DNA from 4 places in the Streptomyces halobius genome. Region 3 is predicted to be linked to each of the others. Evidence: riboswitches for the same ligand, from Rfam matches in the RefSeq annotation. Region 3 holds a riboswitch; each other region holds the start of a gene.
What was found. A riboswitch is a leader RNA that binds a small molecule or an ion and turns the genes downstream of it on or off. The one in region 3 is predicted to bind cyclic di-AMP.
Positions count from the first base shown of each region.

Region 1 (5,029 bases), 3.1 Mb from region 3:
GGGCGAAGCCACCCTCGTCGCCCAGGCCGGTGGCCAGGCCCTTGGCCTTCAGGACCTTCTTGAGGGTGTGGTAGACCTCGGCGCCCCAGCGCAGACCCTCGGAGAAGGACTCCGCGCCGATCGGGGCGATCATGAACTCCTGGATGTCCACGTTGGAGTCGGCGTGCGAGCCGCCGTTCAGGATGTTCATCATCGGGACGGGCAGGACATGCGCGTTGGGGCCGCCCAGGTAGCGGAACAGCGGCAGGTCGCTGGCCTCGGAGGCGGCGTGCGCGACGGCGAGGGAGACGCCCAGGATGGCGTTGGCGCCGAGAGAGCCCTTGTTGTCGGTGGCGTCCAGGTCGAACATCGCCTGGTCGATCAGCCGCTGCTCGGTCGCGTCGTAGCCGACGAGCTCCGGGCCGATCTGCTCGATGACGGCCAGGACGGCCTTCTCTACGCCCTTGCCCAGGTAACGGTTCGGGTCGCCGTCACGCAGCTCGATGGCCTCGAAAGCGCCGGTCGAGGCGCCGGACGGCACGGCGGCACGCCCCGTGCTGCCGTCGTCGAGGCCGACCTCGACCTCGACCGTGGGATTACCTCGCGAGTCGAGAATTTCGCGGGCTACGACGACGTCGATGGACGGCACGTTGTCTCCTTCATGGGTGTCTGGAGTTCTGCAGCACGAGCCTAACCGGCTTGGGGGCATCCGCTTGCCGTTGGCCCGCTCAGTGGGACGAAATGAGGCCCAAAGGCCCAGCTCACGGGACTTTCGCGGCATTGTTCGCGGAGCGGGGAAACCACGGGACGTGGCCGGTCAGGGGCTTGCGGGCAGCCGGGGCGGTCCGGTGCCCGGAGAAGGGGGATGCCCGGTGCTCGGACAACGACGCGTGTGGAGAAGGGCGTGGAAAAAGCATGGAAAGGGCATGGAAATGCCCCGTCCGGCGCGCGGGGGGGACGACGCGCCGGACGGGGCAGGTTCACGGATGAGCGGTTCCGCGATGCGGGACGGCTCAGATGCTGAGCTGCTGGCCCGGGAAGATCAGGTTCGGGTTGCCGCCGATGACGGACTTGTTCTCGGCGTAGACCGTCTTCCAGTCGGTGCCGTGCGCCTTGGCGATCTTGGCGAGGGTGTCGCCCGGCTTCACGGTGTAGTCACCGGAGCCGTTGGACTTCTGCGGGGCGACCTTCGGGGCCGGCTGCGCCTTCTCCTGCTTGGGGGCCGGCTTGGCGGTCTCGGCCTTCGGCGCGGACTTGGTCTGCGCGGAGCCGGAGGCGTCGACGTTGGCGGCCGGGCCACCGGCGGTCAGGCCACCGGCAGCGGCGCAGCCCCAGGCGCCCGGGCCCTGCATGGCGAGCAGCTTCTCGGCGACGGCTATCTGCTGTTCCTTGGTGGCCAGGTCGGCGCGCGGGGCGTACTTGGTACCACCGGCGGCGGCCCAGCTGGAGTTGGAGAACTGCAGACCACCGTAGTAGCCGTTGCCCGTGTTGATCGACCAGTTGCCGCTGGACTCGCACTGGGCGACCTTCTCCCAGGTGGAGACGGACGCGGCGGACGCGGAGGAGGCGGCCATCAGCGGGACGGCCACGGCGGCGCCGGCGACACCGGCCAGGGTGGCGACGCGGACGGCCTTGGACGGACGACGGTGCTTGCCCTTGTTGATCAGCATGTCTGGAATCGTTTCCTCACCGACGCCTGCGAGGTGAGCTGTCGGGTTCGGGCTGTGAGCTGCCCGGCCACGTGTTGTCGCACGTGGCTTCACCCCAAGCCGGTCGGCCCGCTTTCACGGGTGGGGCCGGCGCTTACCTTGGGTCCCCCGCTCCTGCCTTCGGCGCTTGCGCGTCGACTGCCTCCGACCACCGGCAGGATTCGGCGTGTGATCGAAGAGCCCGCTTTGGCGAGCGGTCCCGACCGTAAGCAGTAACCGCCTTACCGTTCAAACCCCCTCTTCTAAGTCAAGTTGACAGCTTTTGATCACGAGGGGCTCATATTTCCGCAGGCAGGACGCGGTATGGAAAAGCCGGACGGGTCGGACACCGCCCCGCGGGACGAGATCCATGTCTCACTTTCCCCGAAGGGGGGCGGTGCCCCATCAGGAAGGCCCTGATTCCCCGTTCAGTCCCCGAGGTCGAGGAGCTGACCTGGGCGGATCAGGTCCGCGTCGGAGCCGATGACGTCCTTGTTCCGGTCGTAGAGCGCGGGCCAGCCGCCCGGCAGCTCGTTGGCCGCCGCGATGGCTGACAGGCTGTCACCCGGGCGCACGGTGTACTCGCCGTCGGCCGCCGGAGGCGTACGGTGCGCGCCGTCGCCGCGCGAGGCATGCCGGCCCGACGGCCTGTCGCCGTCACCCGCTCCGTTTTCGCCCTTGCCCTCCCTGTCGTCCGCGTCGCCACGGTGCCTGCCCCTGGTGGGCCGGTGGCTCGGCGTGGGGCTCGGGTCGGCGTGCTGGGACGCGTCGTCGCCACGGCCGTCGCCCGGGGCCGGGGAATCGGACGGGTCAGGGGTCTTGGAGGAGTCGGAGGAGTCGTCCGGGGCCTCGGAGGGGCTGGACGGGTCCGCAGAGGGGTTGGAGGGGTCGGACGGGTCCGTGGCGTCCGACCCGCCGGGCACCGAGGGCGAGGGCGTCACGTCATCGGACGGGTCGGAGGGACCGGTGTGATCGGTGTGATCGGTGGGGGCGGACGGATCGCTCGGGTCGGCGGAGGCTCCGGAGTCGTCGGAGCTGCCGGAGCCGCCGGTCGAGCCGGACGGGTCCAGGGGGCCCTGAGGCTCCGAGGGGTCGGCGCTGTCCGACGGATCGGGGATCGGCGCGCTGGTGCCGCCCGGGTCGACCTCCGGCGCGCGGCCGTCCTGGGTCAGCCCGGCGTTCACGGCGCAGCTGGGCCAGGCGTCCGGGCCCCGGTCGGCCAGGATCTTCTCGGCCACGGTTATCTGCTGGGAGCGGCTGGCGAGGTCGGGGCGCGAGGCATAGGCCCGGCCGCCGTACTCGTCCCACATCTCCCGGGTCAGCTGCAGGCCGCCGTAGAAGCCGTTGCCCGAGGCGGCGCTCCACATCCCGCCGCTCTCGCACTGTGCGACCCGGTCCCAGGTCGCGGTGTCGGCGGCGTGTGCACCGCCGGCGCCGAGCAGCGGCATGGCCAGGCCGGCGCCGGTCACCCCCGCTGTGACAAAGATGGCCGGTGCCTGACGGGGGCGACGGTGTCGGCCGTTCCCGGAGCGCATGCGGTTGCCTTTCGAGCGGCGGTTGAGTTGTCGGTTGAGTCGTCGCAACGAACGTTGAGTCGTAGAAACGAACTCTCGAACGAGCTGCCGAAGAGGACGCCACGGTCGCTACGGCGGTTCCCGCTGCCCGCTCCGACCATGCGGTGATCCCGGCATGGCCCGGCGAGGCCCGTTACCCCCTGACGAATGACGAAGTCCGACGCCCGTTCGGTTCGGTGGAAAGGTAGCCGGGGTCACGGGTAGTCACAAGTCGGTGTAGTGGAGATCACGCAAAGGTCACGTGACTGACGGGCCGTCACCATGTGCCGGGTTTTCGGCCGCTTCCCTGGTCAGGACTCCACCGGGGTGAACTCCACCGGCAGGGACCGCAGTCCGCGCATGATGAGCCCGCCGCGCCACCGCAAATCGTCGGGTTCCGTGGCAAGTCGGATATCCGGGAGCCGGGTCAGCAGGGTCGCCAGCGCGGTCTGTCCTTCGAGCCGGGCCAGCGGTGCGCCCAGGCAGTAGTGGATGCCGTGGCCGTATCCCAGATGCGGGTTGTCACGGCGGGTCAGGTCGAGGACGTCCGGATCGGCGAAGCGCGCCGGGTCGCGGTCGGCGGCCGCCAGCACCACCAGGACGGGGTCCCCCTCGGCTATCCGCTGCCCGCCGACCGTCAGCTCGCAGGTCGCGAACCGCCAGGTCGCCAGCTCCACCGGGCCGTCGTAGCGGAGCAGCTCCTCGACACCGGTGGCCAGCAGCTCGGTGTCGCCCGCCTCGATCGACTTCTGCAGCAGCTCGCGCTGGGCGGGGTTGCGCAGCAGCGCGTAGGTCCCGTTGCCGATGAGGTTGACGGTGGTCTCGAAACCGGCGAAGAGCAGGATGAACGCCATCGCGGCGACCTCGTTCTCAGTGAGGTGCTCGCCATGGTCGGAGGCCCGGATCAGGCCGGAGATCAGGTCCTCGTCCGGGGCGGGGACGTCGCCCAGGGTCTCGCGCTTGCGGTGGATCAGCTCGGCGAGATACGTACGCATCTTCTTCACGGAGCGCGCGACGCCGCCGCGCGGCCCTCTGCCGTGCCGGATCATCATCCCCGCCCAGTCGCGGAAGTCGTCCTGGTCCTCACGCGGGACGCCGAGCAGATCGCAGATCGCGTAAATGGGGAGCGGGAACGCGAACTCGTGGATGAGGTCCGCCTCCCCGCGCACCGCGAATCCCGCGATGAGGGTGTCGGTCAGTTCCTGCACGCGTGGCGCGAAGGCCGCGACCCGGCGCGGGGTGAACGCCTTGGAGACCAGCCGGCGCAGCCGGGTGTGATCGGGCGGGTCGATATTGAGCAGATGCGTCATCAGATTGGCGCTGCGCTCGCCCGGGATGCCGACCTTGCCCTTGCCGTGTGCGGCCTCGCTGTGGTGGACGGGGTTCTTCGACAGCCGGGCGTCGGCCAGCGCCTGCCGGGCATCCGCGTACCGTGTCACCAGCCATGCCTCGACGCCGCTGGGCAGCGCGGTCCGGTGGACCGGCGCATGGTCGCGCAGCCAGGCGTACGCGGGGTAGGGGTCGGTGGCGAACTCCCAGGTGAAGAGGTCGGGAGCCGGGGCGGGCGTCGGTTCGGCCGTGAATGCCGGGGCCGGTTCCGAGGCCGGGGCGGCGGGGCAGCCCGCGGGGATGGCGCCGGGGGTGGCCGGGTGCGGGACGGCGGAGGCGGCCGGGTGGGTGGCACCGGAGGTGGGGAGGCGGGTGGCGTCGGGCATGTCGTGCACCTCTCGACCGTAACCCGAGCCCACAATGTGCAGCCCGGGCATCTCGGAGGCCACTGCCTCCGGCACCATGCCGACGCCGAGCCCG
Region 1 covers NZ_CP086322.1:5,890,871-5,895,899, reverse strand. The annotation lists gene eno (phosphopyruvate hydratase) at 1-688, opposite strand, end outside; gene K9S39_RS26895 (LysM peptidoglycan-binding domain-containing protein) at 993-1,649, opposite strand; cyclic di-AMP (ydaO/yuaA leader) riboswitch at 1,658-1,824, opposite strand; gene K9S39_RS26890 (transglycosylase family protein) at 2,096-3,136, opposite strand; gene K9S39_RS26885 (cytochrome P450 family protein) at 3,532-4,935, opposite strand.
Region 1: it holds a riboswitch for cyclic di-AMP, as region 3 does, so the genes downstream of both, K9S39_RS26895 (LysM peptidoglycan-binding domain-containing protein) here and K9S39_RS13070 (M23 family metallopeptidase) in region 3, are expected to answer to the same signal.

Region 2 (5,029 bases), 2.8 Mb from region 3:
TGGGGTGGAAGCGGTCCGGCGCGGTGGGCTCAGATCCCGCGCGCCCTCAGGTGTCGGGGAGAGCCGCCCGCGAACGCGGAGACGTGCTTGTAGCGGCCTTTCACCTCGGCGACCCAGAAGTGGTCGGCGATGATGACCGGCGGCACCGGCTGGACCCGGCGGGGGAGCCGGAAGGCCAGGTGCACGTCCTCCGCGTCGCTCGGCACCTTGCCCCAGGTCGCCGGTATGGAACCCCCGTCGGAGTCCAAGCGTATACGGGAGGTCTTTGTCAACCAGCGTGGGATTACCGGACTTGTCTGTACCGCGCTCCACTGCGTTGGGGTCGTTCTTCATGGCTACCGCGTCTGGGCTGTCCAGCTTCTCGAAGTCCTCCAAGAGGAGTTCATCACCTGGTTGAACCTCGCGGTTTCCAACGTGGGTTCCGATGCCTCCTGCACAGTGGTGGCGGTGAACCCGACCCCGGTGAGTCCGAGGGCCGCAGTGGCCACGCCCATGCCCACCCCGCACGCCGGTTCGCGAATCTGACGGCTTGCGATGTCTTCCCATTGCCGCTTTCCCTTCGGTCGGTTGTGGGGGCAGGAGCACGAAAGCCGCTCTCGGTCGGAAGATGCCGAATTCCGCCTCCGGATGCCCTAGCCCACTGAATGACACCAGCCGCCCCCGTCTACAACCGATATTGATGAGTTCAAGCAGCAGGCCGCCGCCCGACGCGACGCGCGACGAAACCCCTCCAAGGGCTTCGGCGTGCCACGGCCGGTCCTGCGACTAAGCGTGGGGACTTCCTCATTCAGGTGTACGCGGATGCCGGTGCGCTGCCACTCGGGCTTCAGCAGCGTGCCCGGCTCTCCGGGACACCGCCGTACCGTGTCCGGCTTCCCGGTGTTCTGGTATTCCTCGTGTTCTGGTATTCCTCGAAGCCTGGCCGCAGCACTCCAAGGTTCATGCACAGGATCATCGTGCGCGTCACGCCTCCTGTGAAACGACCTTCCAGGAGCCTGGCGTCCTCCCGGGCCCTGGGTGCCCCGGGCGCTACGGGGGCCATGTCTATGTGCGCCTCCCGGCGGGCCTCGCGAGAAGGCGCCAGGGCGAGGCGGTCGACGCCACGTCGAGCCCGGGCGAGAGTGCGGGCTCCGCACCGACGGGGGCGGGCACCACCTTCCGTACCGCGACCGTGACATTCGGCAGCGGACTTCGCGGCCGGGCTGCGGAGTGGTGGCGCCGAACCGCTGATGTTCCCGACTGGCTGGTGTTCCCGACTGATGGCCAGTCATGTCAGATTAAAGAGCCCTTATCGCGCCCGCAGTGGCAAATGGGACTCAATTACTGAATCGGGCATATCGGCCTCAGTGATGCACTTCACAATGAGGATCGGGGCCCTGTCGGCGTCGCGCGTCCGGGATGTCCGCTTCCCGTCAACTCCGTTGTTCTTTTCCCTTCTTGGGTATCGATCTGCAAGATCTCGTATCGCTCTGTGGCAAAGATCCGCAGCGCAGTGTGACGCCATGTCCGAATGAATGCATCCAATCGATCTTCGTTGTATTGCAGGCATCTTGTCCCGGTGAAATCGATGTGTTTACTTTTGGCCCTCCGCAGAATCCAATGACGCGGGAATCCAACACCGGAGCGCCGAATCCTGCCGCCGGTGGGGGAAAACAACGACATCACGGCAGGAGCGGGGGAACCAGGTAAGGCGCCGGGCTGTGCCCACCCGTACGGTCCGGCTTGGGGTGAAGACGCGCCGCAGCGCTCCACGCTGCTTCCCACGCGCGGCCGGGCAACTCCTGTCCGAACCCGACAGCTCACCTCGCAGGCGTAGGAGAGGAAGATTTCTATGTCTGCACGTGGGCGTCATCGCCGATACAAGCCCAACCGCATTTCGCGCGCCTACCTCACCATCACCGCCGGCGGTGCCGGCATAGCCCTCCCCCTGATCGGGGCCGGCGCGGCGCACGCCGCTTCCGTCGATACCTGGGACAAGGTCGCCGAGTGCGAGAGCAGCGGTGACTGGACAATCAACACCGGCAATGGCTTCTACGGTGGTCTGCAGTTCACCCAGAGCACGTGGCAGGAGTTCGGCGGCGGGGAGCACGCCCCTCGGGCCGACCTCGCCTCCAAGGACCAGCAGATCACCACCGCGGAGAAGGTGCTCAAGGTCCAGGGCCCCGGCGCCTGGCCGGTGTGCGGGCCCAAGGCCGGTCTGACCCGTGGCGGCGGCGCGCCCGACATCTCTCCGGACGACCAGAAGGAGTCTGCTCCGGCCAAGGCCGCTCCCAAGGCCGAGCGCAAGGCCGCTCCCAAGGCCGAGCGCAAGGCCGAGCGCAAGCCTGCTGCGGGCAGCGGCAAGCACCGCAAGCCCGACTCGTACACGGTCGCCTCCGGCGACACCCTGTACAAGATCGCCCATGACCATGACGTCGAGGGTGGCTGGGAGACGGTCTACGACGACAACCGTGAGGCCGTCGGCCAGAACCCGAACCTGATCCACCCGGGTCTGGAACTCTCCCTCCACGGGGATGCGGCTCCCGCGCCGGAGCGGAAGGCCCCGAAGCATGCCACGGCCGCCCCGAAGCCCGCGCCGGCCCCGGAGAAGAAGGCTCAGCAGTCGTCCTCCGGGTACACCGCCCCGGTTCACTCGGCCATCGGCACCCCCTACCACAAGCCCGGCAGCGCCTGGTCCAGCGGTTACCACACGGGCGTCGACTTCCCCGTTTCCTCCGGCACCGCCGTGAAGGCCATCGGTGCGGGCGAGGTCGTTTCCGCCGGTTGGGGTGGCGCCTACGGCAACCAGGTCGTCATCCGCCACCACGACGGCAAGTACAGCCAGTACGCGCACCTGTCGAACATGAGCGTCCGGGCCGGCCAGTCGGTCTCCGGTGGCCAGCAGATCGGCTACTCCGGCTCGACGGGCAACGCCTTCGGCCCGCACCTGCACTTCGAGATCCGCACCGGCCCCGGCTACGGCTCGGACGTTGACCCCCTCGCCTACCTCCGGGCGCACGGCGTCACCATCTGAATTCCGCCTGGCATCACCTGAGGTGCCCGTCCCCTCGTAGAACCGTTATGTCCTGCTCTCGGACACAGGGGTGCCGTCACCGCCCCCTGACCAAGAGTTCACCAAGGGGAGCATCCAGACCCCGCCCTCGCCGGTCGACGGAGGCTACGAGCGCGTTCGCATCGAACGATCCCGCCGACGCCGGGCGCTGTAACCGGGGGACAGTTCGCCCCTGGTTGCAGCGTCCCAACCTAATGCCGCATCAGGCAACGTTCGCCCTGCGGTGCGTCCCTGCCTGTCGACGGGTTTGGTCGCCGGCGATAATCGACCGGTGAGCACCGTCGAACGCCCTATGCCGCCCCTGAACGCCGACGAGCGCACCACGCTCGAAAGCTGGCTTGACTTTCACCGCGCCACCCTCGCCATGAAGTGCGAAGGCCTGGACGACGAGCAGGCCGCCGACGCGTCCGTGCCACCATCCGGCTGCACGCTGACCGGCCTCGTCCAGCACATGGCGGAGGTGGAGCGGAACTGGTTCCGCCGAGTGTTCGCCGGAGAACAGGCCCCGCCCATCTACGACCCGCAGGCCGACCCCCGTGGCCCCGACGGCGGCTTCGAACTGGCCGAGGGCGCCACCTTGCGCGACGCCCTCGCCACCTGGCGCGCGGAGGTCACCCGCGCCCGCGAGCGCTGCGCCGACCGTGCTCTGGCCGACACCGGTCGCTTCATGGAGCAAGCCGTCAGCCTCCGCTGGATCTACGTCCACATGATCGAGGAGTACGCCCGCCACAACGGCCACGCCGACCTGCTCCGGGAACGCATCGACGGGACCACCGGCGTATAGCGCCGGATCAGGCGGCGTTGGCCCTGTCGACCACGGCTCGTAGGCGTTGGTCGTCGGCGTGGTGGTTTCGCCAGATGATGTAGCGGCGGATCATGCTGCCCTGTTCCTTGTGGCTGGCGTGGTCGGTTCCGTCGAGGGTGACGTAGCGCAGGGCGGTGAACTGGGCCTCGATGCGGGACGACGTGAGGCTCGCTGTCCTCGGGTGTCCTCGCCGTCGGCACTGAAGTGGTGGATCACATCCCGGACCCGGTCCGCGCTGGTGAACGTCACCTCGGCGATCTTCGCCACTGCCATCCCCTGCGCGGACAGCAGCACCATCCGGGCCCGCCGGCAGGTCACCACCGACCCCGGTGCCGCGGCGGATGATCCGCAGCCGCCGCCCCTCATCCTCGTCGATCTCCCGCACCTGCACGCGTTCCGCCATCCGGGCCCCGTGTCCGTCAGCCGTGACTGGTGTCGATGACGCAGAAGCGGTTGCCCTCGGGATCGGCGAGCACGACGACGTCGGCGTCCTCCGGATAAAAGTCCCGGTCGATGTGTTCAGCGCCCAGGGAAAACAGTCGCGCCACTTCGGCTTCCTGATCGGCGGCATCGCAGGCATAGAGTCGAGGTGGATTCTCGGGTGTTCCTGCACCGGTGTCGTACTCAGGTCGAGGGCCAGTGCGGCACCGGCGCCGTCGGTCGGCACCGGTACCGCCCCGTCGTCCCTCACCTCACCATCGCGAGGGACGTAGCCCGGGGCCCGACTACAGAACTCCGCCGCACGCCGTACATCAGCGGCCCCATCACGATCGTTCCGATGCTCAGCATCCGCCGCTTCCGACAGACGCCGACAGACCCACGGCGTGAACCACATTTTTCCCCAACTACGAGGCGAACGTGGCCTGATACGGCACCAGGTACTGCACCAGGTACTGCACTTCGTCAAGTGCCCGCCGCGCCCGGGACTACGGCCCAGAAAGCGGTGATGGTCCTTGGGGGTTATCCGCAGCGTCCGCTGGTCCACTTGTGGGAGTCCACTTTGTACGTGCCCTGTAGATAGCCGCTCTTCCCCTGGCGGGTGCAGCCGACCCGGTTGCGGTAGTTCGTCTTCAGGTAGTACACGACCCCGGTGTAGCGAGACGACGTGCCCCGGTTCCATACGTAGTGGACGTTCCTGGTCTTGGCCCAGGAACAGCGGATGTTACCTCCGG
Region 2 covers NZ_CP086322.1:5,637,199-5,642,227, forward strand. The annotation lists gene K9S39_RS25640 (hypothetical protein) at 30-248, opposite strand; cyclic di-AMP (ydaO/yuaA leader) riboswitch at 1,615-1,828, shown strand; gene K9S39_RS25645 (transglycosylase family protein) at 1,832-3,013, shown strand; gene K9S39_RS25650 (DinB family protein) at 3,324-3,836, shown strand; partial or broken gene K9S39_RS43075 (IS630 family transposase) at 3,844-4,011, opposite strand; partial or broken gene K9S39_RS43080 (hypothetical protein) at 4,101-4,223, opposite strand; partial or broken gene K9S39_RS43085 (VOC family protein) at 4,277-4,646, opposite strand; gene K9S39_RS25665 (hypothetical protein) at 4,818-5,029, opposite strand, start outside.
Region 2: it holds a riboswitch for cyclic di-AMP, as region 3 does, so the genes downstream of both, K9S39_RS25645 (transglycosylase family protein) here and K9S39_RS13070 (M23 family metallopeptidase) in region 3, are expected to answer to the same signal.

Region 3 (5,029 bases):
GGCCGGCGTCCCCATGACGATCGCCAAGGCCGATGGCAACCCGGTCAACGCGGCTTCCATGCTGGCGGTCCTGGGCCTCGGCGCCCAGGGCGGCGAGGAGATCGTGCTGGCCTCCGACGCCGACGGGGCCGAAGCGGCGCTCGACCGTCTGGCGAAGCTTGTCGCCGACGGTCTTGAGGAGCTCCCCGAGACCGTCTGAGTCCGTCAGGAATCCCACGTCGGCGGCCCCGCCGCGGCGACCGGAAACGGCCGTCGCGGCGGGGCCGCTGCGCGCGCCCGATGCCACCCTGCCGGGGAAGCCGTGCCGGGGAAGTCATGCCGGATGAACGCACACCAGCGCCGCGAATTTCTCACCGGCGCCGGAATTATCGGGGCACGAGCACACCAATTACGGGTACCCGCACACCGAATATCCGGGCACCGGATAATTCCCGCCCCCGGCACTACGAAAACAACGAGCCGAAAGAATGAGGGCGTGCCGAATAACAGGAACGGCATCTCAGCAACGGCAGACGCCATTACGCGCCACCCGAACACCATTCCGCACCCCTTTGTATACGGGGCGTTTGTTAATGGCGGACGCGCGCCGTGTTGACGGGCGGTTTCGAACCGCTCACCTCGGCAGCGCCGGGACGCCGCAACCGGTGCACCAGGAGGGAGCGTTCGATATGAGCGGTCATCAGGGCGCGGGCCCGTTCGGCGTCCCTCCGGGCCACCGCGTCCAGCACCGCGCCGTGTTCGTCCCATGACTCGGCCACCCGGGCCGGCGGTTCCACGGTGTACATCCACTCGATCTTCCGACGCAGCTGGGTCAGCAGCGCCGTCAGGCTGGCGCTGCCGGCCGCCTGGGCCAGCGTTTCGTGGAACCAGCCGTCCAGTTGGCGCAGATCCGCGGGGTGGCCGTGGCGCGCCCGTTCGCGGCCCAGCCGCACCAGGCCGCGCAGCACCTTGAGGTGCGCCGGGCTGCGGCGGGCCGCGGCGCGGGCGGCGCCCAGCGGCTCCAACAGGGCCCGTATGTCCAGGAGGTCGGCCGCCTCCTGCTCGGTGGGCTCGGCGACACAGGCGCCCGCGTGATGACGGGTGGTGACGAAGCCCTCGGACTGCAGCGTGCGCAGCGCCTCGCGCACCGGGACCCGGGAGACGCCGTAACGCGCTGCCAGGATGTCCTCGATCAGCCGGCTCCCCGGCGCGAGCACACCGGAGACAATATCATCGCGAATCGCCGTGCACACCGCATGCGCGGAAATATGACCTCGCATCGTCCGTGCCTCCGCCGTAATCCCGTGGAAACATCGCCGAACGGCGACATTTTCCTCACCCTAGCCGCCGATCGGCGACTTTTCCGCGACTCTATTCGACTGGGGCGGCTTTTCCGACGGACTCCGAGTATTCATGGACATAATTTGGCCATCGGCGCGCAGTCGGCACCGAGCGCGGTCGGATACGCCGGAGCCCCGGCCGGGGCCGGGGCTCTCAAGGACGCTGCGACGGGGGCGGGACGTCAGACGCTGACGCCGTGCGAACGCAGGTAGGCGACCGGGTCGATGTCCGAGCCGTAGTCCGGGCCGGTGCGGGCCTCGAAGTGCAGGTGCGGCCCCGTGCTGTTGCCGGTGCTGCCGGAGAGGCCTATCTGCTGGCCCGGGGTGACGGTCTGGCCGGCCGAGACGCCGAGGGACGACAGGTGGCCGTACTGGGTGTACGTACCGTCGTTCATCTTGATCACGATGTTGTTGCCGTACGCGCCGCCCCAGCCGGCCTCGACGACCGTGCCCGCGGCGACGGCGCGCACCGACGTGCCGGAGGCGGCGTGGAAGTCGATGCCGCTGTGGCTGCCGGAGGACCACAGCCCGCCGGACGCCTTGTACCCGGTGGACACGTAGGAGCCGGCGATGGGCGCGACATAGGCGTTGAGGCGCTTGCGCTCCGCCTCACGGGCCGCGCGTTCCTTGGCGGCGCGCTCCGCCTCGGCCTTCGCCTCGGCCTTCTTCTTGGCCTCCTCGGCGCGGCGCTTGGCCTCTTCGGCCCGCTTCTTGGCCTCGGCCTCGGCCTTCGCCCGCGCGGCGGCGGCCTCGGCGGCCGCCTCCTGGGCATCGGCCTGGGCCTCCAGGCGGTCGGCGAGTTCGCCGCCGAGCACGACGGCCCGGGTCAGACCGGTGTCGGTGGTCGCCTCGTCGGTCGCGGCCAGCGCCGGGGAGGCCATGGAGCCGACGACACCGGTGGCCGCGAGGGTGGCTATGCCGGCGATGTTGCGGGTCGTCCGAGCGGAGCGGCTCGGACGACGGTGTTTCCCGGTGGCACGGATGAATGCCATCTGGTGGCTTGTCCTTTCCTTCCTTCTCGCCTACCGGGTTAGCTGACGGGTTCGGAGCAGGAAGGTCTCCTACGGACTCCTCCGGAGAGAGGTCCGATTCACCCCAGGGGATATGTGGGTCCCCGGCTCCCCTGGCTCGCGCCGTACGGGGACTCGGCGATGACTGTCCGGTGCCGCGGTTGCGGCGTACTGCTGGCGAACAGCCGGACCGACGCTAAACGGGACAACTTTCAATCGGCAAACAGAACCGCACCTTTGTGCCATACGCCACACGGTCACGAAGCAACCGGCCGCAATAATCCGGACATACGGGAGATCCCGTGGCGCGTGCACGCCACGGGATCTCATTTGTCGCGATATGACCAGTGGTCACCGGCTCCGCCGGATCGCTGCCCTGCCGCTCTCCTGCACGTCCCGGCCGGTCCCCTGCCCCTTCCCGCCGGTCTCCTGCCGGCTTCCCGGTCAGGTCCGTGCCACCACGGCGGATCAGCCGCTGACGACCGTCACCTCGCCGATGCCCAGCTCCCGGGCGGGCCCGGCGATCTGCGCCGCGTCGCCCACCAGCACCGTCACCAGGCGGTCCACGGGGAACGCGTTCACCGCCGCCGCCGTCGCCTCGACGGTGCCCGTCTCCGCCAGCCGGAGGTACAGCTGCGCCTGGAAGTCGTCGGGAAGATGCTGCTCCACCTGGTCGGCAAGGGTCCCCGCGACGGCCGCGGCGGTCTCGTACTTCAGCGGCGCGACCCCGACGAGGTTCTGCACGGCGACATCCCGCTCGGCGTCCGTGAGGCCCTCGTCCGCCAGGGTGCGCAGCACCTGCCACAGGTCCTGCAGCGCCGGCCCCGTGGAGCCGGTGTCCACCGAGCCGCTGATGGCCAGCATCGCGGCACCGCCGCCGGCCGCGTCGGACCGCAGCACCTGGCCGAAAGCGCGCACCCCGTAGGTGTAGCCCTTCTCCTCGCGCAGCACCCGGTCCAGCCGGGAGGTGAGGGTGCCGCCCAGGCAGTACGTGCCGAGGACCTGCGCGGGCCAGACACGGTCGTGCCGGTCGGCGCCGATACGGCCGATGAGCAGCTGCGTCTGGACGGCCCCGGGACGGTCCACGATCACCACGCGGCCGGTGTCGTCGGCGGTGATCGGCGACGCCTTCAGCGGCTCGGCGGTGGAACCGGTCCAGGCGCCCAGGGTGTCGGTGAGCGCCGCGTCCAGGTCGACGCCGGCGAAGTCACCGACGATGACGGCGGTGGCCGTGGCGGGCCGTACATGGGCGTCGTAGAAGGCGCGGACGGCCGCCGCGTCGATCCGCGCGACGGTCTCCTCGGTGCCCTGACGGGGCCGCGAAATCCGGGAGGCGGCCGGGAACAGCTCCTTGGACAGGGCCATCGCGGCGCGCCGGGCCGGGTTGGCGAGCTCGTGCGGGATCTCGTCGAGCCGGTTGCGTACGAGCCGCTCGACCTCGCTCTCCGGGAAGGCGGGGGCCCGCAGGGCGTCGGCGAGCAGGCCGAGCGCGCGCGGCAGCCGGGAGGCCGGGACTTCGAGGGAGACCCGTACTCCGGGATGGTCGGCGTGCGCGTCCAGGGTGGCGCCACAGCGCTCCAGCTCGGCGGCGAACTCCTCGGCGGTGTGCTTGTCGGTGCCCTCGGACAGGGCACGCGCCATGATCGTGGCCACGCCGTCCAGGCCCTCGGGCTCGGCCTCCAGAGGAGCGACGAGATTGATCTCGACGGCGACGACCTGCTGGCCGGGACGGTGACTGGTCAGCAGCGTCAGCCCGTTGGCGAGCTGACCGCGCTCGGGCGCCGGGAAGGCCCACGGCTTGGGCGCGCCGCCCCGGGGCTGCGGGTGGAAGACCATAGTGCTCTCGACGGGGCCTGCGCTGGCAACGGCGTCGCTCACTGGGCCGCCTCCTCTTCCTCGGTCTCGGCAGCGGTGTCGGTGGGCTCAGTCGGTTCGGTGGGCTCGGTGGGCTCGTAGACGAGCACCGCTCGGTTGTCGGGGCGCAGCCGGGCCTTGGCGACCGCCTGCACCTCCTGCGGGGTGATCTCCAGTACGCGCTGGACGGCGGTCAGCGCGAGCTGCGGGTCGCCGAACAGGACGGCGAACCGGCACAGTTCGTCGGCGCGGCCGCTGACCGTCGCGAGGCGGTCCAGCCACTCGCGCTCCAACTGGGCCTGCGCGCGCTCCATCTCCTCCGGGGTCGGCCCCTCGGCGGCGAAGCGGGCCAGCTCCTCGTCGACCGCGCGCTCGATGTCCGGGACCTCCACGCCGCCGGACGTCTTCACGTCGAGCCAGCCCAGCGAGGGCGCCCCGGCCAGCCGCAGCAGACCGAAACCGGCCGCGACGGCGGTGCGGTCGCGGCGTACCAGGCGGTTGTAGAGGCGGGAGGACTCGCCGCCCCCCAGGACGGTGAGGGCGAGGTCCGCGGCGTCCGCCTCACGGGTGCCGTCGTGCGGCAGCCGGTAGGCCGCCATCAGGGCGCGGGAGGGGACCTCCTCCTCGACGATCTCGCGCAGCTCGCCGCCGATGACGTCGGGCAGCGTGCCGTCCCGCGGCGGCTGCTTGCCGTCGTGCGACGGGATGGAGCCGAAGTACTTCTCCACCCAGGTGAGCGTTTGCTCCAGGTCGATGTCACCGACGATCGACAGGACGGCGTTGTTGGGCGCGTAGTACGTACGGAAGAAGGCCCGCGCGTCCTCCAGGGAGGCGGCGTCCAGATCG
Region 3 covers NZ_CP086322.1:2,839,753-2,844,781, forward strand. The annotation lists gene K9S39_RS13060 (HPr family phosphocarrier protein) at 1-199, shown strand, start outside; gene K9S39_RS13065 (GntR family transcriptional regulator) at 570-1,259, opposite strand; gene K9S39_RS13070 (M23 family metallopeptidase) at 1,502-2,311, opposite strand; cyclic di-AMP (ydaO/yuaA leader) riboswitch at 2,324-2,480, opposite strand; gene K9S39_RS13075 (M16 family metallopeptidase) at 2,798-4,165, opposite strand; gene K9S39_RS13080 (M16 family metallopeptidase) at 4,204-5,029, opposite strand, start outside.

Region 4 (5,029 bases), 2.5 Mb from region 3:
AAGCGAACGGGAATCTTTGATGACTGCGCCTTTGTCATAGATGAATCTTGGCAACCATCCCCTTCTTACGGCGCGCACTCCGCACCAACTGTCAGGGAAGGTGGCCAGTGCCACACGCACTGGCGACGTAAGCTCGGGAGTGACTGCTATGAGGAGGTAATGACAATGGCCGGAATTTCGACAGCAATGGTGGCCGCAAGCGGGATCGTCGGTGGTTACGGCGTAGCCCGCTGGACCGAGAAGAGGCCCCTGGGGGGTGCGGTCTTGGCGGCGGCCGGTGCTGTGGCGGCGCGGGGGTGGCAGCGGAAGGCCGGGAATGCGACGGCTGCTGCGTTGAGCGGGGCTTATGTGGCGGCGTTTGCCGGGTCGCATCCGTTGGCGAAGAAGGTCGGGGCCTGGCCTTCGGTGTTTGCGGTGGCGGGTGGGGTTGCGCTGGCGTCGTGGCTGGCGGTCGATCGTCGGCAGTAGAGGTGTCATGCGGAGCGTGTGGAGTGGGGTGGGGTGTTCGTCGCCCCGCCCCACTCCCGTATGCCCCTCGTTCAGGCCGAAGCCTCGCTCAGGCCGAAGCCTCGTTCAGGAGGGCCAGTTCGGCTTCCGTGAGGGTGACGTCCGCGACCGCCAGCAGCGCCGGGAGCTGGGCCACCGTGCGGGCGCTGGCGATGGGGGCCGCGACGGTGGGCTGGGCGGCGAGCCAAGCGAGGGCGACGGTGGCGACTTCGGCCTGATGGGCCGCGGCGACCGTATCGAGGGCCTGGAGGACGCGGACGCCGCGGTCCGTTGAGAGGTACTGGGCCGCCTTCTCGGAGCGGGCGCTGTCGACGGACGTGTCCGGACGGTACTTGCCGGTCAGGAAGCCGGAGGCGAGAGCGTAGTACGGCACCGCGGCCACGCCGTTGCGGGCGGCCACATCGGCGAGTTCGCCTTCGTACGTGTCACGGGAGACCAGGTTGTAGTGCGGCTGGAGGGCGACGTAGCGGGCCAGGCCCTCGCGGTCGGAGAAGGCCAGGGACTCCTCCAGGCGCAGCGCGGAGATGTTGGAGGCGGCGATCTCGCGGACCTTGCCGGCCTGTACGAGGTCGCTGAGGGCGCCGAGGAACTCCGAGACCTCGACCGACTCGTCGTCGTAGTGGGTGTAGTAGAGGTCGATGTAGTCGGTGCGAAGACGGGCGAGGGATGCGTCGACCGCGGATTTGATGGTGGCGGAGGAGAGACCCTTGTAGTCGGGGTGGGCGCCGACCTTCGTGGCGATGACGACGTCGGAGCGATTGCCCCGGGAGGCCAGCCAGTTGCCGATGACGGTCTCGGATTCGCCGCCCTTGTTGCCGGGGACCCAGGCCGAGTAGACGTCGGCGGTGTCGATGAAGTTGCCGCCGCCGGCCACGTACGCGTCGAGTACGGCGAAGGATTCCGCCTCGTCGGCCGTCCAGCCGAAGACATTGCCGCCGAGAGCGAGCGGGGAGACGGAGAGCGAGCCAAGGGGTTTGTGTGTCGCGGTCATGCGTTGTTACAGCGTTGGGGGAGGGGGAGTTATTCCCCGGGTTGGTTGAGTTGGGGAGTTTTGGGTTCGATGGGAGTTGCTGGGGGTGTTGGGGGTTGTGTTGGGGGTTGTGTTGGGGATTTCTTGGGTCGTTCCGGAATGGTTTGAGGCCGTCCCGGGATCCACTCCGTCAGACCGCCTCACAGGACGACCCCGATAGCCCCTCCCGACCAACTCCGCCAGCCCCTCCCGGACCTACTCCGTCAGCCCCTCCCCCTAACGACACCCTTCGGCCCACGCCCGTCGGACTGCCTCGCCAGACCCCTCAGGCACTCACCCCATGCTCCCGCAGCCAGGTCAGCGGGTTGATCGGGTCGCCGGAACCCGGGCGGACCTCCAGGTGGAGGTGGGGGCCGGTGACATTGCCGGTGGCGCCGACGCGGCCGATGACGTCGCCGGTGTTGACCTTGCCGGAGGTCTTCACCATGGAGGACAGATGGCAGAACCAGAGTTCCGTGCCGTCGTCGAGGGTGAGGACGATGCGGTAGCCGTACGAGCCGGCCCATCCGGCCTGTGTGATGGTGCCGGAGTGAACCGCCTTGACGGGAGTGCCGGTTGGGGCGGCGAAGTCCTGCCCGGTGTGGTCCGCGGCCCAGCGGTCGCCGGCCTGGCCGAAGCTGGCGGTGAGGGTGTACGAGGTGAGGGGGCTGGTGAAGCTGCGCGCCAGCTTGGCGAGGCGCTCGGCCTCCGCCTTCCGGCGGGCCTCCTCCTCGGCCTTGCGCTTGGCCTCCGACTCCGCCGCCTTCTTGGCCGCCGCGGCTTTTTCGGCCTCCTGCTGCTGCGCGGCCGCGTCCTTCGACGCCTGCTCGATGGCTGCGGCCTCCGCGGCGTCGCGTGCCTCCTGCTCGGCGGCGCCCTGCTGCGCGTCGGCCTGCTGCAGGATGCGGTTGCGCAGCGCCTCGCCCGCGTCGCGGCCCTGTGCGGCCTCGGTCTGGCTCAGGCCGGCCTGAGAGAGAGGGGCGGCGTTACCGGAGGCCGGGGCGGCGGAAAGGGAGGAATCAGAACCTGCATCGGAGCCTGCACCAGAACCCGAGCCGGCACCCGAGTCCGAGCCGGAGTCGGATATGAGGCCGCCTATGCCGGGGAAGGACTTGGCGTCCGGCAGCTTGTCCGAGAGATCCTCGGCCATACCGCCGATGTCCGGCATCGAGATCGGCAGCGGCGGACGGTCCTCGGCCGTGGCCATCCCGCCTGCGCCGACCGCCGCGATGACGCCGACGCCCAGGACCGTACCGCTGCGGGCGAGTCCGCCGCCGCGCTGCTTGGCCACCCGGTGCCTGCCGCGGACCGGACGGATGGATTCCTCGGTGGGGTTCCACTCCTCCCACGGGCCGTCGGCGTCGTGGCTGCCGTCCGGTTCACCGCCGCGCATACCGTCCTGTCCACCGCCGCCGTAAGCGAAGGCCGGAGCATGGTCGGCACCAACGGAAGGACCGGGAAGATCGCTCCCCTCGGACGGACCTCGTTCGTAGAGGTCGTTGGCGGACGCAGCCTCTGGGGCAGACCTGTTGGACGCCACGGGGGCGCACTCCTTTCCTTCCTTCTCGCCTACCGGGTTAGCTGACGGGTTCGGAGCAGGAAGGTCTCCTACGGGCGCCTTCTGGCGGAGGCGTCCGACTCACCCCAAGGTGGTGGTTCCCCGGTTCCGTTGGCGCAGTTCAGCGCAAATCCGTGCAGATCCATGCGTGCCGTCGAGCAGTTCAGTGCATTCACCTGCGGTTGAGCACATGGAGTGCGTGCGGTGCATGCGGCACATACACAGTGCGTGCAGTAAGTGCGTGCCGTGCAGTGCATTTCAGTGCGCTCAGTGCAGTTGATGCGGTTGAGTCGGTTCGATACGGAGAGGGCGGATCGTTTGCGTGAAGTGCCGGCGTTGCTGGAAATGCTGGACGTGCGTGAAATGCGCTTGCGGGATTCGGCGTTGGCGCGCGGTGCCGCCTCTGCGACGGCTGGGACGACCGCGCTGCGTTATCGGACAGTAATAGAGACCGAGGTCGTTTTCCAAGCCTTCCCGAGAATCCGTATGTGCTCCGCACCGGCACTGGCGTGCACTTTTCGTTCATTACGGCAGTAATACGGGCAAGTTGACCACGCATCGCCAAACGGCCTCGCGGCGATTGTGCACCAGTTGTTATGCGGAGGGGTGCGCGACGATTACGGAAAGTGAGCACAGTGACCTCGGATCACGGTCGCCAGCGTCGGAAACGTCGTCAACAGCGCCCAGACAGCGGCGGATCGGCACCGGGAATCCTCCGCCCTCGACCCGGTCGCCGCCCCCGAAGCCCTCCGCTGGCTGCAAGCCCTCGTCTGGCCGAGGGCCTCCCGGGCGTAGGGCTGAACGAGCGAGAGGCTCCCGCACGTAGGGCTGAACGGGCGAGGGGAGGGGAGAGGAGAGAAAAGGAGAGGAACCGCCCGGCGGAGGGCCTCTCCGCCCCTGCCCCCGGCCCATCCCCCACCCGACAGGTCCTGAACCAGCCCTAAGCCCCCAACGGCCGCTGCACCGCCAGCAGCGCCATATCGTCCGCCGGCGCCCCGCCCGCATGCCGTGAGACCTCCTCGACCACCGTGTCCAGAAGGTCGTCGGGTCCGAGGAAGTGGCGGCCGCGCAGCCGCACCGTCGGGTCGTAGAACCGGCCGGCCCGGTCCCGGGCCTCGGTCACCCCGTCCGTGAACAACAGCAGCAAGGAGCCGGCCGGGAAGAACGACTCGTCCGTCCGGTCCGGCCACCCCGCCACCTCCGTGAGCCCCAGCGGCAGCGCGGGCGAGGTGGGTGCCAGCTCGCGCAGCCCCCCGTCCGGGGCGAGCAGCAGGGGCGGTGGATGCCCACGGTTGAGGACGCGCAGCACGGACTGCTCCTTGGTGGGGATCTCCGCGAGGAGGGCGGTGGTGAACCCCTCGTACTCGTCGAGCGCTTCGCGCCGTTGCCCCTCGCGCTGCAGCGCCCGCTCCAGCCGGCCGGCGACCGCCTCCAGCGTGGCCTCCTGTTCCGCCGCCTCCCGGAACGCGCCGATGACGATCACCGCGGCCTCCACCGCTCCCAGCCCCTTGCCCCGTACGTCGCCGACGATCATCCGTACGCCGTTCGGGGTGTCCTGCACCGCGTAGAGATCGCCGCCGATCCGTGCGTCCACCCGCGCCCCTACATAGCGCGCGGCGACCCCGAGACCGGCGATCCGTTCGGGCGGCATGGGCAGCAGGGCCCGCTGAGCGGCCTCCGAAACGCCCCGTACGGAGGCGAGCTGGGCGTCGTGTATCCGTACGATCCGGTTGATGCCGAGCGCCAACAGGGCGACGACGAAGACGGTGACGGTTTCGGTGGCCGACTCGGTGTAGTCCTGCATGCCGTGGAACATGGCGGTCCAGAGCTCGCCCGCGAGGGCGGCCACGGCCGTGACGGCGGTGCCGAGCGGCGTGTAGAGGGGCGCCGCGACGAGCGGGGCGGCGGAGAAGAAGGGGGCGGCGGTGTAGCGGGCCGGCGTCAGGAGATCGAAG
Region 4 covers NZ_CP086322.1:5,318,012-5,323,040, reverse strand. The annotation lists gene K9S39_RS24190 (hypothetical protein) at 166-468, shown strand; gene K9S39_RS24185 (aldo/keto reductase) at 557-1,498, opposite strand; gene K9S39_RS24180 (M23 family metallopeptidase) at 1,803-3,056, opposite strand; cyclic di-AMP (ydaO/yuaA leader) riboswitch at 3,068-3,211, opposite strand; gene K9S39_RS24175 (PP2C family protein-serine/threonine phosphatase) at 4,015-5,029, opposite strand, start outside.
Region 4: it holds a riboswitch for cyclic di-AMP, as region 3 does, so the genes downstream of both, K9S39_RS24180 (M23 family metallopeptidase) here and K9S39_RS13070 (M23 family metallopeptidase) in region 3, are expected to answer to the same signal.